One region of the Bradyrhizobium daqingense genome, then DNA from elsewhere that is predicted to be linked to it. Evidence: predicted binding sites of a transcription regulator. Region 1 holds the regulator's gene; each other region holds the start of a gene.
The links. Region 1 encodes LexA, which represses DNA repair genes until DNA is damaged. Its sites were predicted from a motif close to TGTTCNNNNTGTGTTCNG; they were not measured.

Region 1 (3,747 bases):
GTCGATCCTCTCACTGGGCTAGAACCTTACCGATCGTGTCCTTTGATTTGTTGCGGAGTTCACCCGTGGCCCTGATGCCGGTTTCCGACGCGCTTGCCGCGGTGCTGGCGGGTGCCGAGCCGTTGCCTCACGAGATGGCCGCGCTCGATGCGGCCTTCCACCGTGTGCTCGCCCGCGACGTGGCAGCGCTGCGCACGCAGCCCCCGGAAGCCATGTCGGCGATGGATGGCTACGCCGTGCGCGCGGCCGATGCGGTAACGGTCGATTCCACGCTCACGGTCATCGGCGAGGTTGCGGCAGGCCGGCCATTTGCCGGGTCGGTCGGTCCCGGCGAAGCGGTGCGGATCTTCACCGGCGGCATCATTCCCACCGGCGCCAACGCGGTCGTGATCCAGGAGGACACCGTTGCCGACGGCAAGCAGGTGACGATCAAGGAAGCCGCCATCGCCGGGCGGCACATTCGCCCCGCAGGCGTTGATTTCTCCGAAGGCGACGTGCTGCTGCGCAGGGGAGCCCGACTCACCGAACGCGATCTGGCGCTCGCCGCCGCCATGAATCACCCGCAGCTTGTGGTTTGCCGCCGTCCGAAGGTCGCGATTCTCGCCACCGGCGACGAGCTCGTGTTGCCAGGTTCGAAGCCCGGCCACGGCCAGATCGTCTATTCCAACGGCTACGCGCTGCACGCGCTCGCCCGCAGCGAGGGGGCCGAGACGATCGACCTCGGCATTGCCGCCGACACGCTCGAGTCCACCGCCGCCGGCATCCGCCGCGCGCGCGAAAGCGGCGCGGACATCCTGGTCACGTCCGGCGGGGCTTCGGTCGGCGATCACGATCTGGTCCAGCAGGCGCTCCGCGACGAAGGCATCGCGATGGCGTTCTGGAAGATCGCGATGCGCCCGGGCAAGCCGATGATGCACGGACGACTGGGGGCGATGCGCGTGATCGGCCTGCCTGGCAATCCGGTCTCGTCCTATGTCTGCGCCTTCCTGTTCATGGTGCCGCTGATTCGCGCCTTGTCGGGCCGATCCGTGATTCATCATCGTCACGAGCGCGCCGTGCTCGGCAAGGACGTCGGCGCAAACGACATGCGGGCGGATTATCTTCGCGCGAGGCTGGAGGAGCGCGACGACGGCGCGCTCGTCGCTGTTCCCGTCAACCACCAGGATTCCTCGCTGCTTGCGAATCTTGCTGCGGCACAGGCACTTCTCGTGCGCGCGCCGTTCGCACCCAGGGCCGAAGCCGGCACGCCTTGCGAGGTGCTGCGCCTGCCCGTCTGAACGCATCCACCACACGCGTTCCGCGAACTTGGCCGCATTCACGGTAAATTAAGCAGTTGCGGAACACATATCGAACATATAGTGTCTGTTCATGATTTGTTTCGAGGATGTAGCGGTTCGCCGCTCCAATACAGCGTCTCGGAATCGAACGACATCAACCGGGGGACTTTGGTCGAGATGTTAACGCGCAAACAATACGAGCTTCTGCGGTTCATCAGCGAACGTCTGAAGGAAAGCGGCGTGCCGCCCTCCTTCGACGAGATGAAGGATGCGCTCGACCTGCGCTCGAAGTCAGGCATCCATCGCCTGATCACCGCACTCGAGGAGCGCGGCTTCATCCGCCGCCTGCCCAACCGCGCCCGCGCCATCGAGGTGATCAAACTGCCCGAGCTCCAGGCCGCTGCCGGCAACCGCCGCGGCTTCACGCCGAGCGTCATCGAGGGCAATCTCGGCAAGATCCGTGCGAGCTCCAGCCCGCCCGCGGACGAGGGCGAGCGTCCGGTTGCCGTGCCCGTGATGGGCCGCATCGCGGCCGGCACGCCGATCGAGGCATTGCAGACCCGCAGCCACACCATCAGCGTCCCGCCGGACATGCTCGGCTCCGGCGAACATTACGCGCTCGAGGTGCGCGGGGATTCGATGGTCGAAGCGGGTATCCTCGATGGCGACATGGCACTGATCCAGCGTAACGAGAGCGCCGATACCGGAGACATCGTCGTGGCGCTGATCGACGACGAGGAAGCGACGCTCAAGCGCTTCCGCCGCCGCGGTGCCTCGATCGCGCTCGAGCCGGCCAACGCCGCCTACGAGGTGCGCATCCTGCCGCCCAACCGGGTGAAGATTCAGGGCAAGCTGATCGGGCTGTACCGCAAATACTGACCGCCCGGCGGTCATTCGATACCGATGATCCCGATTGGAGCGGATGCGTCCGCTCCGGCTGGACAGTCTTTCCGGTCTTGCGCAGGTTGTCCGGCCCTCATTCAGTACGACACACTCGGGGGCGGAGCCAGGCGCTCATCGTGTCCGAGCTCGAAAGATCGAGCACGCAATGGTGCCTCAGCGCCCGCGGCCACAGGCGTTCTGTGGTCCCCAAATGCGCTGAAATGAGCTTTGTTCCTAGTGAATCTGAAAAAGATAATGTGATCGCGTCTCGCGAACGCCAGCCGCAGATTCGCCTACAACCGAGCAGAGCGTCACGTGCTTCCACTCTGATAGAGGCTTGCGCCTCCGAAAGAGGCGCGGGTTGCTATCTTCGCATGAGGAGCACCCGATGTGTGACTACAGCCTGCATGCCGTTGCATCGCGTCCCGCCGAAGTCGGCGAGACGATCGTCTCCACGACGTTCCGCGGCACCTCGACGCGCGGCTTTGCTTCCGCGGCAGATCCGAACGTAGCCGTCTGCCTGTTGCCGGGAACGGAGCTCGCCTTCGCCGACAACGTCCGTTACGACAATCGCTGGATCTGGACGCGCACCATCAACTCCCGCGTCGGCAAGTTCGGCAAGATCGATCCGCACATTCCCGATCGCCATCACGACGCGATCGAATTCCCTGACGGCAAATACGTGCTGGTGACGCAGCTCGTCGAAGGCCAGCGCGCAACGGTGCTGCAACTGCCGGTGACCCAGCCGGTCAGCGAGCGCGAGCACAAGCCGCAGATCATCGCCGACAGCCGCCCGAGCCCAACGCCCCGCCTGCCGATCGGCTGATGCGCCGTCCCGGCCGTCCAGGTCGGAGACCAGAATTGAAATTGCCGTTCGCCGGCCGCGGCCGGCGACATGGACGGTTTGGCGCTCGTGATATCCGGGCAGCCGACTGAGCACCGCCTCGACCCGCGCACGAACTTTGGGCCGCCATGCCTGAATTTTGAACGTCCGCTCCGCGGTCAAATGACCGATGCTGTCGGGACCTGACACAGCGGACATGGTCGATGAAAGCCTTCATTCGCGTCGTCGAACTCTGGGTGCCCGACCGCACGCGCATGCGGCTGGAATTCGGCGGCGGCCTCTACGGTGAAGGGCTGTCCGCGTTCAAGGCCGTGAGTGAGGACCTGCGCTTCGGTCATGACGAGGGGCTGCCCGGCAAAGCGTGGGCCAGCGGCCATCCGGTGATCCTCACCAAGTTTGCCAACTCGTACTTCAAGCGGACCGATCAGGCGCTCGCAGCTGGCCTCACCTGCGGCGTCGCGGTGCCGGTGTTCGCCGGCGAATTCCTGCAGGCCGTGATGGTGCTGTTCTGCGGCGATGACGAAGCGCATGTCGGGGCGATCGAGCTCTGGCACAACGATCCCGATGTCTCCCACGAGATGCGGCTCGTCGACGGTTACTATGGCACCGCCGACATGTTCGAATTCAACTCCCGCCACACCAGATTCCCGCGCGGCTTCGGCCTGCCCGGACGCACCTGGAAGGCCGGCCTGCCGCTGATCATCAAGGACCTGCATAACGCCAGGAGTTTTCTGCGGTGGGAAG
Region 2 (3,747 bases), 3.2 Mb from region 1:
TTCCTGCGCAACCAGATCAAGCCGATCCTTCGGCTCGCGGATGCCGCCGAGAGTTTTGGCAAGGGCCGCGAGGCGCCGAACTTCCGCCCACGAGGCGCGCGCGAGGTGCGGCGCGCCTCGGTCGCGTTCCTCGAAATGAAATCGCGCATCGAGCGCACGATGGAGCAACGCACCGCGATGCTCGCCGGCGTCAGCCATGATCTGCGCACCATCCTGACCCGCTTCAAGCTCGAGCTGGCGCTGATCGGCGACAGCCCCGAGCTCGAGGGCATGCGCAAGGACGTCGACGAGATGTCGATGATGCTGGAGGACTACCTTGCCTTTGCCCGCGGCGATTCCGGCGAGCAGTCGCAGCCGACCGACATGGCGCAAGCTCTCGAAGAATTGCGCAGCGACGCCGAACGTCACGGCCATACCGCGACCGTGGCGTTCCACGGCTTGCCGGTGGTGACGGTGAAGCCGGCTTCGTTCAAGCGCTGCCTCGCCAACCTCGTCACCAACGCCGCGCGCTACGGCAAGGCCATCGCCATCACCGGCCAGCGCGATCACCGTTATCTCACCGTCACGGTCGACGACGACGGCCCGGGCATCCCGGCGCATTTGCGCGAGGAAGTGTTCAAGCCGTTCCTGCGGCTGGACAATGCCCGCAACCAGGACGAAGGCGGCACCGGCCTTGGCCTCGCGATCGCCCGCGACATCGCCCGCTCGCATGGCGGCGACATCACGCTCGGCGACAGCCCGATGGGTGGACTGAGGGCGAGTGTGCGGATTCCGGTGTAGGCGCCGTGGCCTTTATTTCGGCAGCAACGCCTTCAGCTTGTCCATGTCGCGCATGTTCATCTTGAAGCCGCCGGGCATCACGATGTCGCCGGGCTTCTGGTCCGGCTTGCAGGCCCCGAGCCATTTGGCCTGCAGCGTCATGGTGCTGTCGCGCCCCGCAGCACCGGCGACGCCGCCCTTGGCGTGCGAAGTGGTCTTCACCGTGTAGGCCGAATTGAAGTCGCCAGTGATCTCGGCATGCGAGGTCGTGTTGACGCCGGCGGCGCTGCACTCGGAATCGCTGACATAACCGGTCGCGGTCTTCTTGATCTCCTGCTTGGCGCAGATCTGCTTGGCCATCGGGGAGACGTTGTTGCTCATCTCCTTGTCGACGGTCTCGTCGGTGCAATGCTGCATGGTCATCTCGGGCATGGGCGAGCCTGATGTGACCAGTTTCATTTCCCAAAGGCCGGGCTTGCGCACGGGCAGATCGTCGGCGCTGGCGCTGCCTGCCGACAACACGAGACAAGCGGCCGAGCCGAGCAAAGCGAGTTTGCGCGTCATGGGGAAGCTCCCGGCTTGAGAGATTGTGGCGTTACGACGGCTCGTCAGTACAGCGTGCGGATCGGCCGTTCCGCGGCGCCATAGGGCACCCAGCGGCAGGAGAACGAGATGTAGCCGCCCTCATAGGCCTGCACGCCCAAGAATTTCACGACCTTGCCGTAGCGCGCGCAGTGATCGACCGCGACCTGCCGCGCATCGACCTGGGTCGCCATGGAATAAGCGATGATGCCGCCGGTATCGTTGCCCTTGAACGGCGGCACGTAATCGGCGCGCGCCGACTGGCTCGCCGTCAGACCCGAGACAACCAGGCTGGCGAGAAGACCCGCGGCCGCAATGATTCGCATTACCGTCACTCCAATTGGCTGGTCCGCAGTTTACGGTGCCGTGATCGCCATGAAAAGAACTGAAGGCCCGTCAGCGGGGGCGTTGCGGTCAACTCCTGGCGAAGTGTTGCCGCGCTGCACTTGACCTCACCCAACCTTCGCGGCACCGTCCGGCTTCCGCAAGACTTCAACCGTCCGGACTGACCATGCGCGCCCCCTCCCTGAAACCGCTCCGCTTTGCCGCTCTGCTCGGCCTCATGTTCGGGGCGCTGTCGCTCGGCGAGGCCAGGGCTGCCAATCCGCTGGAGCTGAATTTCTGGCTCAGCGGACCGCGCTACGACGGCGCCGTCGTCGATTGCGACCGGGCGCTCCCGACGATCGCCACCCAGTTCTGGGAGAAGGAAAGCACGTTCTGGAATTCCTCGCTGAAGATCACCGGCTTCTCTGCCGTCCGCGAGGTCGCGTTCCGCCCCTGGCAGTCAGACAACATTCCGCGCCGCTATTGCACCGGCGAGGCCATGCTCAACGACGGCAAGATGCGCAAGGTGCACTTCTCGATCATCGAGGATGGCGGTTTTGCCGGCTACGGCAATGGCGTCGAATGGTGCGTCGTCGGCGTCGACCGCAACTGGGCCTACAATCCGGCCTGCCGGGCCGCAAAGCCCTGATTTGGGTCGATCCAGCCGCTAAACGGCGGCTGTCACAATTTTGTTCTTGAAATGTTCCTATCGCCTGCTAGGCTTCCCCGCACAGTCTAGTTGAGGGGCGTTGCCATGTTTCATTCCAGATTGCATTCGTTCTCCCGCCTGGTGATCTCGCTGTCTTTGTCGCTGGTCGTTGCCGCGGGCCTCGCCGCGTTCGCCGGAGACGCAAGGGCCCAGGACAAGCGGCAGAACGCGCCGGGCGAGTTCGATTTCTATGTGCTGGCGCTGTCATGGTCGCCCTCCTTCTGCGAGGAAACTGCCGAGCGCGGCGGCCGCTCGCACATGCAGTGCGGCGGACGCCCTTACGCCTTCGTGGTGCACGGGCTGTGGCCGCAATATGAGAACGGCTTCCCCGAATATTGCCAGCGGCCAGCGCCGCGGCTGAACCGCAACATCGTCTCCTCTATGCTCGACCTGATGCCGGCGCCGGGCCTGATCTTCAACGAATGGGACAAGCACGGCACCTGCTCCGGGCTCGAGGGCCGCAGCTATTTCGAGACGATCCGCAAGGCCCGCGCCGCGATCAAGATTCCGGCTGAATATCTCGACTTGTCGCAAGCCAAGACGGTGGCGCCGGCGGAGGTCGAGGAGGCCTTCGTCAAGGCCAATCCCGGCCTGAGCAATGCCGCCGTCTCGGTCACCTGCAACCGGACACGGCTGTCCGAGGTCCGCATCTGCCTCAACAAGGACCTGCAATTCCGCGCCTGCGACGAACTCGAGCGCCGCGCCTGCCGCCGCGATCAGGTGACGATGCCGCCGATCCGCGGTGGGTAGTTTTGCACACCTAGCGCCGCACCGTCATGGCCGGGCTTGTCCCGGCCATCCACGTTTCACAACTCGGCGCGAAGGACGTGGATGCACGGGACAAGCCCGGGCATGACGAGTAGAAGATGCTGCGCATTCTCTTTTGTGAGCCGCAGATCTTCCCATGAACTACCGCCACGCCTTCCACGCCGGCAGCTTCACCGATGTCATCAAGCACATCGTGTTGGCGCGCATCCTCACTTATTTGCAGGACAAGCCGGCGGCGTTCCGCGTCATCGACACCCATGCCGGCGCCGGCCTCTACGACCTCGACAGCGACGAGGCGCGCCGCGGCGGCGAGTGGCTGACGGGCATTGCACGGCTGATGCAGGCGCGGCTGTCGAACGAGACCGCGGCGCTGACCAAGCCCTATCTCGGCATCGTCCGCGCCTTCAATCCCAAGGGCGAGCTCAGGGCTTATCCGGGCTCGCCGCTGATCGCGCGCGGCCTGCTCCGGCCGCAGGACCGTCTGGTCGCCTGCGAGCTCGAGCCCAAAGCTCGCAAGGCGCTGATCGACGTGCTGCGCCGCGACGAGCAGGCCCGCGTGGTCGACCTCGACGGCTGGATGGCGCTGCCGGCCTTCGTGCCGCCGA
Region 3 (3,747 bases), 1.7 Mb from region 1:
CGCGATCATGGTGTCGGTTGCGATCGGCTCAGCAAAACGCTTCTCCACGATATAGTCAGGCAGCGGCTTGCGTGGATTGATCGGCGCATCGCCCTGCCCCAGCGCATGCGCGAGCAACGTGGAGAAGCGCGCGCCGAACCGCGCCGTGATCTCGTGGGCGCTGCGCGAGGCGACATCGCCGATAGTCTTCAGGCCGGCGCGGCGCAGACCGGTGGTGACGGCCTCGCCTGCGCCGAGCGCGGAGATCGGAAGCCGGCTGATTGCCTTCGCCTCCTCGCCATCGGCCACGATGGTGCCCGTGGCTTGCCGCGTCAGCGTGCGCGCGCAGACCGAGGTGCCGGCGATCGCCGCGCTGACGACAAAGCCCTGCCGGGCCAAGGCACGGACCAGGGTGCGCAACAGCGCGGCCTCGCCGCCGAACAGATGCGCGCAGCCGGTGATGTCCAGGAACAGCCCGTGCGGCGGATCGAGCGCCACCAGCGGCGTGAAGCGGTCGCACCAGTCGGCGATGTCGCTGAGCGTCTTCGCATCGGCGACGGTGTCGGCGTCGAACACACGCAAGTCCGGGCACATCGCCCGCGCGTTGGCCAGCGGTTGGCCGATGTAGAGGCCGAGGCGCTCGGCGGCCTCGTCCAGCGCATGGATCACCAGCGCATTGTTGTCCTTGATGACGACGATGCTGGGCGCATGCTTGGTTTCACCCAGCCCGGCGCTGCCAAGGAACCGCTGAATCCGGTCGATGGGCAGGCGCGGCAACCACAGGCTGAGAATACGTCGACGGCTCGCTGAACTGGCACTCATCACAATTCCATTCCATGATCCACCGGCCGCACGGGCCGTGACGATTGCGCAAGAGTTCGGCATCGAAGCGCGGCGCGCCCCAGGCAGTCCATGCCGCTCCCGGCGGCGAAGGCGCCGCGCGCAGCATCCATCGGGTCTCCGCGGTCGAGGGCAAAGGTTGCGCGGCCATGCGCAGCAAGAGGCCGGTGACGCCGGAAGATTGCGCGGCGAGCGTCAGCTTGCGGCTCGCGACCAGATCGAACTGCCTGGTCTCGCCCCAGAGCTCGAGCACGACGGCACCGAGCGCATCGCAGGCGAGCGCATCGGCCGAGGTGCGCAGCGCACTCTCGACATCGACGGCGCGCACCATCACCACGCGGCGCGGATCGAGCCCGAGCTCGGCAAGCCCGCTCATCGACAGCGCGCCGGTTTCGATTTCAGAAAAATCCTGCCGCACCCACAGCAGCGGCTTGCGGGCCGTCACACGGCCTGCAAGCCCGCTGACGAACCCCGTCGCGGCGGCGCCCTGACGCCCTTCGCAAAACACCTCATGGATCGCCGCGCGCGCGAGCCCGCCCTTCAGCACGCGGTCGGCCTCGCCATGGCCGAGCGCGACGCGATCATACTGATGCACGACCTCCGCCGTCTCGATGCGCTCGATCTGGCCGCGCAAGGTCGCAAGCGCGCTCATGCGTGCGCCGCTCATGCTCGCCGCTCCTTCAGAAATTGGTGCCGTGGTTCTCAAAAGAAGAACCAACGGCTGGCTCATTTGTTCATGATATGTTCTAATATAAAGCTAACGGCGCGCGGAGAGTCAATCGAATTGGCGCGTTTTCAGATTCATGAGCGGAATCAACGGGATTCAAACATGGACGTACAACGCAAGCTGGAAATCCTGGCAGACGCCGCCAAGTACGACGCGTCCTGCGCCTCCAGCGGCACCGAGAAACGGGATTCCAGCGACGGCAAGGGCATGGGCTCGACCGCGCCCGGCATGGGCATCTGCCATTCCTACGCGCCGGACGGACGCTGCATCTCGCTGCTCAAGGTGCTGCTGACCAATGCCTGCAATTACGACTGCCTCTATTGCGTCAACCGCGCCTCCTCCAACGTGCCGCGCGCCCGCTTCACCGTCGACGAATTGGTCAAGCTCACGCTCGACTTCTACCGGCGCAATTACATCGAGGGTCTGTTCCTCTCCTCCGGCATCATCCGCAGCCCCGACTACACGATGGAGCAGGTGGTCAGTGTCGCGCGCAAGCTGCGCGAGCAGCATCACTTCCGCGGCTACATCCATCTGAAGACCATTCCGGAGGCCGACGACGCGCTGATCGCGGAGGCCGGCAAATATGCCGACCGTCTCTCCATCAACATCGAGATGCCCCAGGAGACGAGCCTGCAGCAATTCGCGCCCGAGAAGGACGTGCGCGCGATCCGCCGCACCATGGGCCGGCTGCGGCTGAAGCTCGACGAGGCCGAGGAGAACCGCAACGCGAAAACGAAAGCGAAGCCGCAGCGCTTCGCGCCCGCAGGGCAAAGCACCCAGATGATCGTCGGCGCCGACAGCGCCAATGACCACACCATCCTTCACACCAGTGCCAATCTCTACGGCGCCTACCGGTTGCGGCGCGTCTACTATTCCGCCTTCAGCCCGATCCCCGACGCCAGCCGCGCCTTGCCTCTGGTACAGCCGCCCTTGCTGCGCGAGCATCGACTCTACCAGGCCGACTGGCTGATGCGGTTCTACGGCTTCGACGTCGGCGAGATCGTCGACGACAGTGCGATGCTGCCGCTCGACATCGACCCGAAGCTCGCCTGGGCGCTGCGCCACCGCGACCGCTTCCCGCTCGACGTCAACCGCGCCAGCCGCGAGGAATTGCTGCGCGTTCCGGGCTTCGGCACCAAGGCCGTGGAGCGCATCATCGCGACGCGGCGCACGACGACCATCCGCCTCGCCGATCTCGCGCGGCTGCATGTCCCCCGCAACAAGGCGCTGCCGTTCATCGTCCTCAGCGATCATCGGCCGACGCCACATCGCCTCGACGAGGCGCGGCTCATCGAACGGTTCAAGCCGAAGGCAACACAATTGGGGTTTGGTTTCTGATGCAGTACATCATCCTCGACACCGAAACCGATTTCGACGGCTGGCGCAAAGCTGCGCGTACGCTCGTGCTGCATCACGTCGAGCCGCGCGATGTCACCTGGGCCGTGCAGGGCGGCGAAGCGGACTTGTTCGCGCCGCCCGCGCCGTCGCCGATCCTGGAGGTGAATGACGGCACCTTCAGCGTCTCCGCAAAATTCGTCGAACTCGCCAAGGCGGCGATCCTGCATCGGGATGGCGAGCGCTTTGCGATCCTCTATCGCCTGCTGTTCCGGCTGAAGGACAATCACGATCTCATCGAGGTCGCGACCGACGCCGATGTCGCGCAAGTCACGGCGATGGCAAGAGCGGTCCATCGCGACGAGCACAAGATGCATGCCTTCGTGCGCTTCCGCGAGATCGGCAGGGAACGCCAGGCGCATTACGTTGCCTGGTTCGAGCCGGAACACCACATCGTCGAGCTCGCCGCGCCGTTCTTCGCCAAGCGCTTCGCCGACATGCCCTGGTCGATCCTGACGCCGGACCTCTGCGCGCATTGGGATGGCCACGCGCTCTCGTTCACGCCGGGCGTCTGCAAGAGCGAGGCCCCGGGCGAAGACCGGCTGGAGGAAACCTGGCGGCGCTATTACGCCAGCATCTTCAATCCGGCCCGGCTCAAGGTGAAGGCGATGCAGGCCGAGATGCCGAAGAAATACTGGAGGAACCTGCCCGAGGCTTCGATCATTAAGCCTCTGATCGAGGATGCCGAGCGCATGACCGGCGCCATGATCGCCAATGCCGCAACCGATCCGCACAAGCCTCAAAAGCGGCCGGAGGCTCAGATGATACGCAAGACTGCCAGCAACGACCTCGAAGCCCTCCGCGAG

Region 2: LPJ38_RS10630 (ribonuclease T2 family protein) is a predicted target of LexA. The motif match lies at 2,356-2,373, and genes of this name have one in related genera.
Region 3: LPJ38_RS18080 (putative DNA modification/repair radical SAM protein) is a predicted target of LexA. The motif match lies at 1,551-1,568, and genes of this name have one in related genera.

What each region holds. Positions count from the first base shown of each region.
Region 1 covers NZ_CP088014.1:5,463,610-5,467,356, forward strand. Annotated here, with positions in the region: gene LPJ38_RS25875 (molybdopterin molybdotransferase MoeA) at 66-1,277, shown strand; gene lexA (transcriptional repressor LexA) at 1,455-2,156, shown strand; gene LPJ38_RS25885 (hypothetical protein) at 2,548-2,985, shown strand; gene LPJ38_RS25890 (GAF domain-containing protein) at 3,207-3,747, shown strand, end outside.
Region 2 covers NZ_CP088014.1:2,231,283-2,235,029, reverse strand. Annotated here, with positions in the region: gene LPJ38_RS10650 (ATP-binding protein) at 1-780, shown strand, start outside; gene LPJ38_RS10645 (DUF3617 domain-containing protein) at 793-1,323, opposite strand; gene LPJ38_RS10640 (hypothetical protein) at 1,368-1,667, opposite strand; gene LPJ38_RS10635 (hypothetical protein) at 1,853-2,314, shown strand; gene LPJ38_RS10630 (ribonuclease T2 family protein) at 2,420-3,124, shown strand; gene LPJ38_RS10625 (23S rRNA (adenine(2030)-N(6))-methyltransferase RlmJ) at 3,279-3,747, shown strand, end outside.
Region 3 covers NZ_CP088014.1:3,808,102-3,811,848, reverse strand. Annotated here, with positions in the region: gene LPJ38_RS18090 (Y-family DNA polymerase) at 1-801, opposite strand, end outside; gene LPJ38_RS18085 (ImuA family protein) at 698-1,486, opposite strand; gene LPJ38_RS18080 (putative DNA modification/repair radical SAM protein) at 1,649-2,884, shown strand; gene LPJ38_RS18075 (UdgX family uracil-DNA binding protein) at 2,884-3,747, shown strand, end outside.